DNA from 3 places in the Mycobacterium sp. IDUB_19 genome. Region 1 is predicted to be linked to each of the others. Evidence: predicted binding sites of a transcription regulator. Region 1 holds the regulator's gene; each other region holds the start of a gene.
The links. Region 1 encodes LexA, which represses DNA repair genes until DNA is damaged. Its sites were predicted from a motif close to CGAACANNTGTTCG; they were not measured.

Region 1 (4,045 bases):
AGGTAACCGGTCTCGGCGTGCAGCGGTTTGCCGTCGGCTACCGCTTTGGTCTTCTGCGTATAGGCCAGGAACGGCTTGCCCACATGGGAAAACACAACTTCTTCGAGATACTCGAAGGGCTGGATTGTCGGATATTCCCCCGCACCACGACCGGCCCAGGTGCCGAGCAGCGGCGCGAGCGCCTCGAGGTCGGGATGCAAGTCGCCAGGCATACGGGTCAGCTCGGTGTCGCTACTTTGCGATGCTTGCGAAGCGCCGCGATCTCGCGTTCGAAATCGTCGGCCGAGGAAAACGACCGGTATACCGACGCGAAGCGCAGGTACGCCACCTCGTCCAGGTCACGCAGCGGCCCGAGGATCGCCAGGCCCACCTCGTGACTGGGAATCTCCGGCGAGCCGGCGGCACGCACGGTGTCTTCCACCTGCTGGGCCAACAGATTCAGCGCGTCCTCGTCCACCTGACGGCCCTGGCACGCGCGGCGCACCCCTTTGACGACCTTTTCGCGACTGAACGGCTCGGTGACTCCGCTGCGCTTGACCACGGCCAGCACCGCGGTTTCTACCGTGGTGAAACGTCGCCCGCACTCCGGGCACGACCGGCGGCGCCGAATGGCTTGGCCTTCATCGGTTTCCCGCGAGTCAATTACCCGGGAATCGGGATGTCGGCAGAACGGACAATGCATGACCGCTCCTTCGCTGTGCCGGCATCTCGCAGAACACTCCGAGCGTACCCGCGCGCTCCCCGCCGGGCTAATGTAGCCGCGACACGTGCGCTGATACCAGCGCGAGAACTGAGCAGCGTTGGCGTAGAGCGGTTTTCGGAACTACGCCGCGGCGCCGTCAGCCGACCGGCGCGATCAGGGTCTGGCCGGCGGCCAGTGACGGCGAGTTCAGGTTGTTGAGTTCGCGGATACGGTCGGCGACCTGGCGGGCCGGCGCTTCGGGCGCCACCCGGTGTGCGACGTCCTGGAGGGATTCGCCCGGCTCGACCTGCACGACGGACAGCCTGTCCGGTACGGGAGCGGCCGCGGCGGCGGAGTCCCCGTTGGCGAGCTGACCGAGATTCGCGACCAGGCCCAGCCAGAGCGTGATGATCCCGGCCATCAGGGCCAGGCCCAACGTCGTCCCCAGCGTGGCCGGACGCCGGCGATGCGGCGCGGCCGACATCGCTACGCCGGTACCGCGGTAGCGCATCGGGGCGCCGACCGGCCGCGACTGCACGGACCGGCGCGCCCGCTGCGCGCGTTGCTGGTCGTAGCGAGGCCGCGCGAGGAACCCATCGCTGGGGCGCCGCACGTTGCTGGTCCGCGGTGAGACTGTGTGCATGAGCGTCATGTGCGTTCCTCCGGTCAACTAATCCTCGCTCGTGTGTTCGACAGTATCGCTCGTGTGTTCGAAATCCGAACATTTGAGCGAAGCGTGTCGCACGAGCAAAACGCTAGACCACGCCACCGACAGGACTGCTGGGTTGCTAGTACCGTCATGTCGCGCGAATACCCGATCTTCTCGAAAGTTACACACTTGTGATTCGCCAGTCCTAGGGACTTTGGGGCCAGTCCTGGGGCCTTTAGGCCCAAGTCCGCCGGATTGCGACACGCTAGTCGAACACATGTTTGATTCGCGGCTTCAAGGGGGCTACATTCAGTGCCATGAGCGACAGCAACAACACCTCAGCCGCCGGCCCCGAAGGCCGGTTGCATTCCGTGGATTCATCGCTTACCCAGCGGCAACGCACCATCCTGAACGTCATCCGGGAATCGGTGACCACCCGCGGATATCCGCCGAGCATCAGGGAGATCGGCGATGCCGTCGGCCTGACATCGACGTCCTCGGTGGCTCACCAATTGCGCACCCTCGAGCGCAAAGGGTTTCTGCGCCGCGACCCCAACCGCCCCCGGGCCGTCGATGTCCGCAGTGCCGACGACATCGCGACGGCCGCTGCGGTCACCGAGGTCGCCGGCTCCGACGCGTTGCCGGAACCCACCTACGTCCCCGTGCTCGGGCGCATCGCGGCCGGTGGACCGATCCTGGCCGAAGAAGCCGTCGAGGACGTCTTCCCGCTCCCCCGCGAGTTGGTCGGCGAGGGCACGCTCTTTCTGCTCAAAGTGGTCGGCGACTCGATGGTCGAAGCCGCGATCTGCGACGGCGACTGGGTCGTGGTGCGGCAGCAAAACGTCGCCGACAACGGCGACATCGTCGCCGCCATGCTCGACGGTGAGGCCACCGTCAAGACGTTCAAGCGCGCGGGTGGTCAGGTGTGGCTGATGCCGCACAACCCGGCGTTCGATCCCATCCCCGGCAATGAGGCGACCGTGCTCGGCAAGGTCGTCACGGTGATCCGCAAGGTCTAGCGCCGCGAGGTCCGGCGTCTAGTCGGCCTTGATGAAGCCGTTGACCAGCGCGGCTTCCTCACTGGACAGGAAGACTTCGGCGAGCGTGTCGTGGTAGAGGTCGCTGTCCGGGGTGTAGTACAGGCCGAAGCGAGCGCTCGCCTTGATCGGATAACCGTCGGGTATCTGATACGGGTCATCCAGCGGCAGGTGGATCGTCGGACGCCCGGCCGGGCTTAGTGCCGCGAGGGCGGCTGTCGGTTCGAAATCAGACTCGTCGTCGGCATCCGCGGCTGCGTGCCGTCCGCCTCTCGGCGCGGCGTCGGCTGCTGCGCCGACCACGGCGGCCAGGCCGGCGGCGGAGGCAGCGCCGGACGCGGAGCCGCCCGCGCCGGCAAGATCCGGCGGCGTGTGCGGCACGGCGACATCGGGATACGCGGACTCCGCCGCGTCGTCGGCATACGCGTCGTCGGCAAAAGCGTCGTCGGCATAGGAGGCGTCGGGGTGGGCGTCCGGCGGGGTGTGCGGCACGGCCATGTCGGGATAGGCCGCCTGGTCATCGTCGACCCCCGGATAGCCGGCCTCCGCATACGCGACGTCTTCCTCGGCGGCGTCTGGGTAGGCGGCTTCCGGGACGCCGGCATCGGTGTATTCAGCGTCCGGATCAGCGCGCTCCGGCACCTCGACAGCGTCCGGGTAGGCGGTTTCGGGAACCTCATCGCCATAGCCGGCCTCGGCGAGATCGTCCGCCGACACCACGGGGATGGAATCGGTGTCGACCGCGTCGGGATCTTGGTCGTCGACCCCTAACTGATCCCACTCCTCCTCGGATACGGTTTCGTCGTCGTACCCGGCCGCGGGTTCGGCGTCTTCGTCCAGGTCGGCCGTTTCGGGCGAATGCGGCCACCTGGCTCGCGGGGCGTTGTCGGCGTCGTGGTGCTCCGGTGCGTGCAGGTCGCCGTAGGACAAGTGCTCGATCGAGGCGTCGGCGTAATCGGGCCCCCAGCGCGGCTCACCCGGGTCGTCGTAACCGCCGACGTCGACGTCGCGATCGAAGTCGTAGGGCGCGGCGACGCGCTCGGCGCGATGCCGGCGCCACCGCAACGCCACAAATACTGCCAGCAACACCAGAACCAGCAGCGGGACCAGGGCGAACAGGTACCACCAGCTCCAGCTGAACCACTTCTTGGCGTGCGGCGGCATTGCCGAACCGCTCGGCTGGTTCTGTCCCGACACCTGCAAGCCGGACAACAGCGGGGCCAGGTTCGCCGGGTCGGTGGAGAAGGTGTTCTTTGCGCGGTTCCACGAGATCTTGCCGCCGGTGAACTTCTGCGAGATCACGTCCCCGTCGACGGTCTGATCGCCGACCGGGGCACCCAGCTTTCCGGTGGGACCCCGCAGCTTGTCCCAGGCGGCCTTCATCGCCCCGCGCACGACGAAGGCGCCATGGTCAGAGCTCCAGAAGATGACCGGCTTGTCGGCTGCCGAGAAGGTGGCGATCCGGCTGTTGGGGCTGACGCCGCCGTCGGACTCGTTGGCGATCGGGAAACCCAGGTCGCTGCTGACCGGGCCACCCACCGACTCGTACTTCGCCAGAATGTCGCTTTCGAGGGCGTTCGCGCCGTTCGCCGGGCTGAAGAACACCTTGCCGCCGGCGAAGTTCTGGGCGATTCCGTCGCCGCCGATCGGATACTGGCCGCCCTGCTTGGCGCCCAG
Region 2 (4,045 bases), on a different contig from region 1:
GATGTAGGGGTGCACCGAGCCGCCCTGGATGGGCCCGGGACGGATCAGCGCGACCTCGACCACCAGGTCGTAGAACACCCGCGGCTTCAGCCTGGGTAACGTCGCCATCTGCGCACGCGACTCCACCTGGAACACGCCGACGGAATCGGCGCGGGCCAGCATCTCGTACACCGCCGGCTCGGAGAGGTCGAGGCGGGCCAGGTCCACCTCGATGCCCTTGTGCTCGGCCACCAGATCTATCGCGTAATGCAGCGCCGAGAGCATGCCCAGCCCGAGCAGGTCGAACTTCACCAAACCGATGGCCGCACAGTCGTCTTTGTCCCATTGCAGGACGCTGCGGTTCTCCATCCGCGCCCACTCCACCGGGCAGACGTCGGCGATCGGACGATCGCAGATCACCATGCCGCCGGAATGAATGCCCATATGCCGCGGCAGATTCCGGATCTGGGTGGCCAGGTCGATCACCTGCTCGGGGATGCCCTCGACATCGGCCGAATCGACCAACCCGTTCCAATGGCTGATCTGCTTACTCCAGGCGTCCTGCTGGCCCTGCGAGAAGCCCAGGGCACGGGCCATGTCGCGCACCGCAATTCGCCCGCGGTAGGTGATGACGTTGGCGACCTGGGCGGCGTAGTCCCGGCCGTATTTGTCGTAGACGTACTGGATGACTTTTTCCCGCTGATCCGACTCGATGTCCATGTCGATGTCGGGCGGCCCGTCGCGGGCGGGCGACAGGAAGCGCTCGAACAAGAGCTCGTTGCCCACCGGGTCGACCGCCGTGACACCCAGGGCGTAACAGACCGCGGAGTTGGCCGCCGATCCCCTGCCCTGGCACAGGATGTTGTTCTCCCGGCAGAACCTGGCGATATCGTGCACCACCAGGAAGTAGCCCGGAAATGTCAGTTGGGCAATAACTTTCAGCTCGTGCTCGATCTGGGCGTACGCTCGCGGCGCACCCTCGGGGAGTCCGTAGCGATCCCGTGCTCCCGCCATCGTCAACTGCCGCAACCAGCTGTCCTCGGTGTGCCCGTCGGGCACGTCGAACGGCGGCAGCTTCGGCGCGATGAGTGCCAGCCCGAACGCGCACTGCTCGCCTAGTTCGGCAGCGGCGGTCACCGCCTCGGGGCGCTGCGCGAACAGCCGGGCCATCTCCTCGCCGGACCGCAGGTGCGAACCCCCCAGCGGGGCCAGCCATCCCGCGGCCGAGTCCAGTGACTGCCGAGCCCGGATGGCGCCCATCGCCATGGCCAGCCGGCGCCGCGACGGCCCCGCGAAATGCGCCCCGGTGGTGGCGACGACGCCGACCCCGAACCGCGGCGCGATCCCCGCCAGTGCCGCGTTGCGTTCGTCGTCGAGCGGCTGGCCATGGTGGGTCAACTCGATGCTGACCCGCCCGGCCCCGAAGCGATCCACCAGATCGGCCAGCGCCCGCGCCGCCGCGTCCGGACCGCTGTCGGAAAGCGCCTGGCGCACACTGCCTTTACGGCACCCTGTCAGGATGTGCCAATGTCCGTCCGCGGCCTCGGTCAGCGTGTCGATGTCGAAGCGCAACTTGCCTTTCTCACCGCCGGCCAGATGCGCCGCGGCCAGTTGCCGCGACAGCCGGCGGTAGCCCTCCGGGCCGCGGGCCAGCACCAGCAGGTGCGGGCCGGGTGGGTCCGGGTTCTCGGTACGAGCCCCCGAAACCGACGAGGCGCCCAGCGACAGCTCAGCGCCGAACACGGTAGGCACGTCGAGTTCGACGGCCGCTTCTGCGAACCGCACCGCCCCGTACAGACCGTTGTGGTCGGTCAGCGCCAGCGCACGCAGATCCAGCCGGGCGGCCTCCTCGACCATCTCCTCGGGTGTGCTGGCCCCGTCCAGGAAGCTGTACGCCGAATGCGCATGCAGCTCGGCGTACGCGACGGACGAGCGACGCCGCCGCTCGTTCGGCGGCTCATACATCCCGCGCTTGCGCGACCAGGGAGCCTCTGCCGGGGGGTCCGGCGAAATCGGCGTGCCGGCGTGCCGCGGCTTGCTGTCGAGCAGCCGCTCCATTTCCGCCCAACTCCGCGGCTCATTGCCGAAACCCACGCCCATAGTCTATCGAAAGTATGTTCGATTTGGCGCTCGGCTGTTAAAGCGGTTGTTAAACCGGTCTTCAACTTCTAAACACAGTCTTAACGGACAGGTATCTATCGCGATGAGGCACTGCGACAGATACTGGTACGGGGCAACTACGGGCGGGACTGAAAATGGTACAGCTGACAACGGCATTGGATACGGGTTTTCTCACCGCGGCGGACCCCGATCGGCAGGCGAGCATGGCGACCGGCGCGGTCGCCATTGTTGACGGCGCTGCCCCCAATCTCGCTCGACTCGAAGTCCTTCTGGCAGAACGTATCAAGTCCATACCGCGGTGCAGCCAGGTGCTGCGCACCCACCCGTTCAGCGGTGCCCAACAATGGAGCGACGATCCGGGATTCGACCTCACCCATCACCTGCGCCGGGTCGCGGTTCCCCACCCGGGCGATGAAGCAGACCTGTCGCGGGCGATCGCTCACGCCCTAGAGCGTCCCCTCGAATTGGACCGCCCGCTGTGGGAGTGCTGGGTCATCGAGGGCCTGAAGGGCAAGTGGGCAATCCTGATGAAGGTCCACCACTACCTCGCCGACGCCACCCCTGCCGCCCACCTCCTCACCCGACTCTGCGACGATGCCGACAGCGAGATGTTCGCCAACCACGTTGAGCCCAAGCAGGATTCGACGCAAACCCAGAAGCCAGGCTGGGCCGACGCACTCTGGCGAGCATCGGCCGTCGCCGGCACCGTCACCAGCGCCCTGGCCGAGACGCTGTGGTCGGCGGCACGCACGTCGTCGAGCGGCCCGGTGGTCACCATGCGGCGCTACAGCACGGTGCGCGTTCCCCTTGCCGCCGTCGACGCGGTGTGCGGCAAGTTCCGGGTGACCACCAACGACGTCGCGCTCGCCGCCATCACCGAGGGCTTCCGGGCCGTGCTGCTGCACCGCGGCGAACAACCGCGCGCGGGCTCGCTGCGCACCCTGGAGAAGACGTACCTCCCCGTCGAGCACGACGATCCGGTACAGCGGCTGCGGCTCGTGCACAGCAGCTTGAGCCGGCCCAAGCAGGATAACCAGAACACGGGCGCGAGCATCATCGACTTGGCAACCAACCACATGCCGTTTGCCTTGTGCACCAAGGCACTTCAGCTGGTGCTGAGCCGGCTTCCGCAGCCGGGCATCGTAACGCTGGCCACCAGCACGCCGGGGCCACGGCATCGGTTGGAGCTGATGGGCGCAACGGTGGAACGCTTGCTGCCGATCCCTCCGACGGCTTCACAGCTGTCGAGCGGGGTCGCGGTGCTGAGCTACGGCGATGAGCTGATTTTCGGGATCACCGCCGACTACGACGCCGCACCCGAACTCCAGCAGCTCGCTGCCGGGATCGAACGTGAGATGGCGCGGCTGACCGCGCTCAGCCAAGACTCCGTCCTGCTGTTCACCAAGGATCGCCGCAAGCGCAGGCACCGCGCGGTGCGGGGCGGCGTACCCCCCAGTCATCCGGCCGCGCGAGCACGCGACTGACCCCAGCCGGGCGGCGTTGATCACCGTGAGAGGGTTGGTCAATGCCATCGGTCACCATCGACCCGCGCCGCCACGACGCGGTGCTGTTTGACCAAGGCGCCGACTCCGCGCTGGTGGCGCAATTGCGCGAGGCCGGTGTGGGCGTCGCCGTGCACGCCGACGACCCGATCGCCGCCGCCGACCGGATGGGTGTGCGGGCGGGACGCTGCGTCGTCGTCGCGGCGAGTGCGGCGGTGGTCAAGGCCGCGCGCGATGCCGGGTTCGCGTTGGTGATCGGTGTCGGAGACCCCGACGCACTGCGCGGCGCCGACTCGGTGGTGGCGGACTTGAGTGACATCGCCGTGCGTACCGGGGACAGGCGGATGTCGCAGCTTCCGGACACGTCGCAGCTTCTCGACGAAGGCCTGGATTCCCGGCTGCCGGCGGTGTTCTTCGACTTCGACGGCACGCTGTCGGACATC
Region 3 (4,045 bases), on a different contig from region 1:
TCAGCAGAACGTCAGCGGCTGCGGCGCGCAATCGTGCGTCAAGGCAGTGATGCTGGTCGGCACGCCCGCGATGTGGTGGCTGGCGGTGCCGGTGCTGCTGTATGCCTGCTGGCGGGCGTTCATCCGCCGGGACTGGCGCTACGCGGTGATCCTGGTCGGCTACTGCGCCGGGTGGCTGCCGTGGTTCGCCGACATCGACCGGCAGATGTACTTCTTCTACGCGGCGACGATGGCGCCGTTCCTGGTGATGGGGATCGCGCTGATCTGCGGCGACATTCTGTACCGCCCTCCTAGCCAAACCGCGGAGCGCCGAACGCTGGGACTGATCGTCGTGAGCGCTTACGTCGCTTTGGTGGTGACCAACTTCGCGTGGCTGTTCCCGGTTCTCACCGGTCTGCCCATCTCGCAGCAGACCTGGGACATGGAGATCTGGCTGCCCAGCTGGCGGTAGTTGCGGCGCCGGCGACGACGGCGAGATTGCCGCCATGGCTGTGATGCGGGTGCCGACCACGACCCTGACGGCAATCTCGCTGACATGTCGGTCAGTGCTCGCATCATGGGCGCGTGGTGGGGGTCTTTCTCGGAAGCGAAGCGATAGCGCGGGGCACGCTGACCCGCGGTCAATTGCGTTGGAACTACCGGCAAATCCATCGCGATGTGTACCTGACAAAGGACGCACCGAGATCGCTGCGGGACAACATCTACGCGGCCTGGCTGTGGTCGGGCCGCAAGGGAATCATCGCCGGCCGTGCAGCCGCCGCGCTCCACGGAGCGAAATGGGTCGACGATTTCGCGCCGGTTGAGCTCCTCGGGCCGTTCAACCATCCACCGCCGGGCATCGTCGTTCGTCGCGAACGGATCGAGTTGGAGGAAACCGTGGAAGTGGGCAGCCTCCGCGTAACCGGTCTTGCGCGAACGGCATTCGATCTGGCGCGGCATTTACCAATCGGTGTCGCGGTCGCCAATCTCGACGCGCTGTCAGCCGCGACCGGGGTCACCGCGTCTGACGCAGCAGCGTTGATCCCTCGCCACACGGGGGCGAGGGGCGTCCGCCAGTGCAGGGAGGCTCTGGACCTGATGGACGGCGGCGCGCAGTCGCCCAAAGAGAGCTGGTTGCGGCTCGTCCTCATTGACGCTGGCCTACCGCGGCCCGTCACGCAGCTCAAAGTCACCGATGGCCATCTCGTTGCCTACCTCGACTTGGGATGGGAACCGCCAATGGTGGCGCTCGAATACGACGGCGACCACCATCGCAGCGATCGGCGCCAATACGTCAAAGACATCCGCCGAGCAGAAATGGTGGAACGAGCCGGTTGGCACGTGATCAAGGTCATCAACGAGGACCGGCCGGACGTCATCGTTCGACGGACTCGGGACGCCCTGACACGCCGATTGACGTCGAGATTGCCGTAGTGGTTGCGGCAGGGGCCAAAACACGACCCTGACGGCAATCTCGACGGAAAACTAGGACAGCGCGTCCCGCGCGACCGGGCACGACATGCACCGCGGCCCGCCGCGGCCGGTGCCCAATTCGGACCCCGCGATCGTCAACACCTCGATGCCCGCGTCCTGCAGCCGGGTGTTGGTCTGCACGTTGCGCTCGTAGGCGACGACGACGCCGGGCGCCAGCGCCAGCGTGTTGTTGCCGTCGTCCCACTGCTCACGTTCGGCGATGACGGGGTCGAGACCGGTGTCGATGACGCGCAGCTTGTCGATCGCCATCGCCTTGGCGGCGGCTTCCAAAAACGGCGCCTCGTCGCCGATGTTCACACCGTCTTGGGTGCGCTGAAGCGTGAACGCCGAAAGCTTGTCGACGACGTTCGCGTACATGACGACGGTGTCGGTGTCGACCATCGTGCACACCGTGTCCAGGTGCATCTGCGCACGCCGCTGCGCGATCGGAACGGCGAGCACCGTGTGCGCCAGGTCGTCGTCAAAGAGGCTGCGCGCCAACGCCTCCGCACCGGCAGGGGTGGTGCGCTCCCCTACCCCGACCGCGACCACGCCGGGGGAAAGCAGCAGCACGTCGCCACCCTCGACGGGCGCGGTGCGCGATTCGTAGGCCCGCCGCACCCCGGTGAACCGCGGGTGATGGGCATAGATGAGGTCGGTCAGCGACGCCTCGCGAACCCGGGCCTGCAGCGCCAGCGACGGAATTACCACCCGCGGGCCGATCCAGATCGACGAGTCCCTGGTGAACACCAGGTTCGGCAGTGGGTCGATGACGAAATCCGCACCGTGGTGCATACGCAGCACCAGCGACACGTCGGTCCGGGTATCCGGTGGCAACTCGTTGAACGTCATGCCGGCCATCAGGACGTGCGCCAGCCTGGTCGGGTCCAGGCCACGCAGGTACGCCGAGAGCTCTTGCGCCAGCGGCACTCCCAGCCGGCGTGCATTCACGGCGGCGGCAACCCCCTGCATCCGGGCGGCTCCGCTGTGGTTGAGCGCCTCGGCCAGCAGGTCGGACAGCAGCAGCACTTCCACCCCGCGGGAGCGCAGCAGCCCGGCGAACCGGTCGTGCTCCTCCTGTGCACGAGCGACCCACGGCAACCCGTCGAAGAGCAGCTGGTCATTGTTGCCCGGGTTGAGTCGCCGCAGCTCGGCGCCGGGGCGGTGCAGGATCGCTACCCGCAGCGCGCCTACCTCGGAATTGGTGCCCAACTCAATAACACCCACAGCTAAACCGTAGCCGCGGAATTCAAGGCCGTCGCGTCACACCCGGGGCGCGCTGGTGACCCGGCGAGTCCCGATCAGTCGAACGGATGTGCGATAGGCTGAGCGTTGTGGGGACCGCGGTACAGGGCTCGCTGTTCGAGCACACCCAGCGACGGCACCTCGGCGACGGTGCCTTTATCGAGATCCGCGCCGGTTGGCTCAGCGACGACCCTGCGGGTGCTCAAGAACTGCTCGACGCGCTGTTATCCACCGTCCCGTGGCGGGCCGAGCGCCGCCAGATGTACGACCGGGTGGTCGACGTGCCGCGGCTGGTGAGCTTTCACGACCTGACCGTCGAGGAGCCGCCCCACCCGCTGCTGACGCGGCTGCGTCGGCGGCTCAACGACATTTACGCGGGCGAGCTCGGCGAGCCCTTCACCACGATCGGGTTGTGCTGTTACCGCGACGGCTCCGACAGCGTCGCGTGGCACGGCGACACGATCGGCCGCAGCAGCTCCGAGGACACCATGGTGGCGATCATCAGTCTCGGCGCCACCCGGACCTTCGCGATGCGGCGGCGCGGCGGCGGGCCGTCGTTACGGCTGCCGCAGGCGCACGGCGACCTGCTGGTGATGGGCGGATCCTGCCAACGCACCTGGGAGCACGCCGTTCCGAAGACCTCGTTGCGCAAGGGCCCGCGCGTCAGCATCCAGTTCCGGCCGCGCGACGTGCGCTGAGCGTCAGCTGCGGATCGCGGCCACGGCTTTGACGAGCAGGTCGCGGGCACGCTGCGTGTCGACCTTGGCGACCGGCTGGTCGGCGACGACGAGCGGATTGGCGATCACGATCACCTGGTAATCGCCGAACTGCGCGGAGTAGTCGTATAGCTCGCCGGTGCGGGTACCGCCGGCCAGCACCGCTTGCAGGACGCGATGCACGCCGAATGTGTGCGTCCCATCGATGGGCGGCGCGTCGATGACCTCCAGGCCGCCGCGTACCTGGCCGCCGGAGAACGCGACCTTGTCGCAGTCCTTGCCCGGGTCGTTCGTCGGCAGCGGCTTGGACGTCTCAACCGCGATGACGACGTACCGGTTGCCGTTGCCCTCGGCGGATACCGCGGCCATGTTGCCCTGCACGTCCGGCGGCATGTCCGGCCCCGACGCCAACTTCGCGCAGTTGGCCGGATCGAACTTCAGCCCCTCGGGCAGCTTGCGGGCGGACAGCAGTTTGGGATCGATCGCGCGTTCCGAAATGTCGGTGACCTTGAACTCGGGTCCAAAGTTCGACTTGATCTGGACGACCTTGGCGATGTCGGCGTTTGTCGCGGTGGTGGTATTCGACGAGCAACCGGCGAGCACGAACCCGGCTGCGACGACGCACACCAGCT

Region 2: the regulator LexA is predicted to act here: its motif matches at 2,087-2,100, upstream of ACZY0B_RS12610 (error-prone DNA polymerase).
Region 3: the regulator LexA is predicted to act here: its motif matches at 2,759-2,772, upstream of ACZY0B_RS17860 (alpha-ketoglutarate-dependent dioxygenase AlkB).

The regions. Positions count from the first base shown of each region.
Region 1 is NZ_JBVAXR010000003.1:195,456-199,500, reverse strand. Features, by position in the region: gene ACZY0B_RS04715 (peroxynitrite isomerase) at 1-212, opposite strand, end outside; gene nrdR (transcriptional regulator NrdR) at 218-682, opposite strand; gene ACZY0B_RS04705 (LysM peptidoglycan-binding domain-containing protein) at 840-1,334, opposite strand; gene lexA (transcriptional repressor LexA) at 1,649-2,350, shown strand; gene ACZY0B_RS04695 (LGFP repeat-containing protein) at 2,369-4,045, opposite strand, start outside.
Region 2 is NZ_JBVAXR010000012.1:122,536-126,580, reverse strand. Features, by position in the region: gene ACZY0B_RS12610 (error-prone DNA polymerase) at 1-2,073, opposite strand, end outside; gene ACZY0B_RS12605 (wax ester/triacylglycerol synthase domain-containing protein) at 2,235-3,584, shown strand; gene otsB (trehalose-phosphatase) at 3,626-4,045, shown strand, end outside.
Region 3 is NZ_JBVAXR010000022.1:68,250-72,294, forward strand. Features, by position in the region: gene ACZY0B_RS17845 (dolichyl-phosphate-mannose--protein mannosyltransferase) at 1-451, shown strand, start outside; gene ACZY0B_RS17850 (hypothetical protein) at 565-1,413, shown strand; gene arcA (arginine deiminase) at 1,465-2,679, opposite strand; gene ACZY0B_RS17860 (alpha-ketoglutarate-dependent dioxygenase AlkB) at 2,787-3,395, shown strand; gene ACZY0B_RS17865 (DUF5642 family protein) at 3,399-4,045, opposite strand, start outside.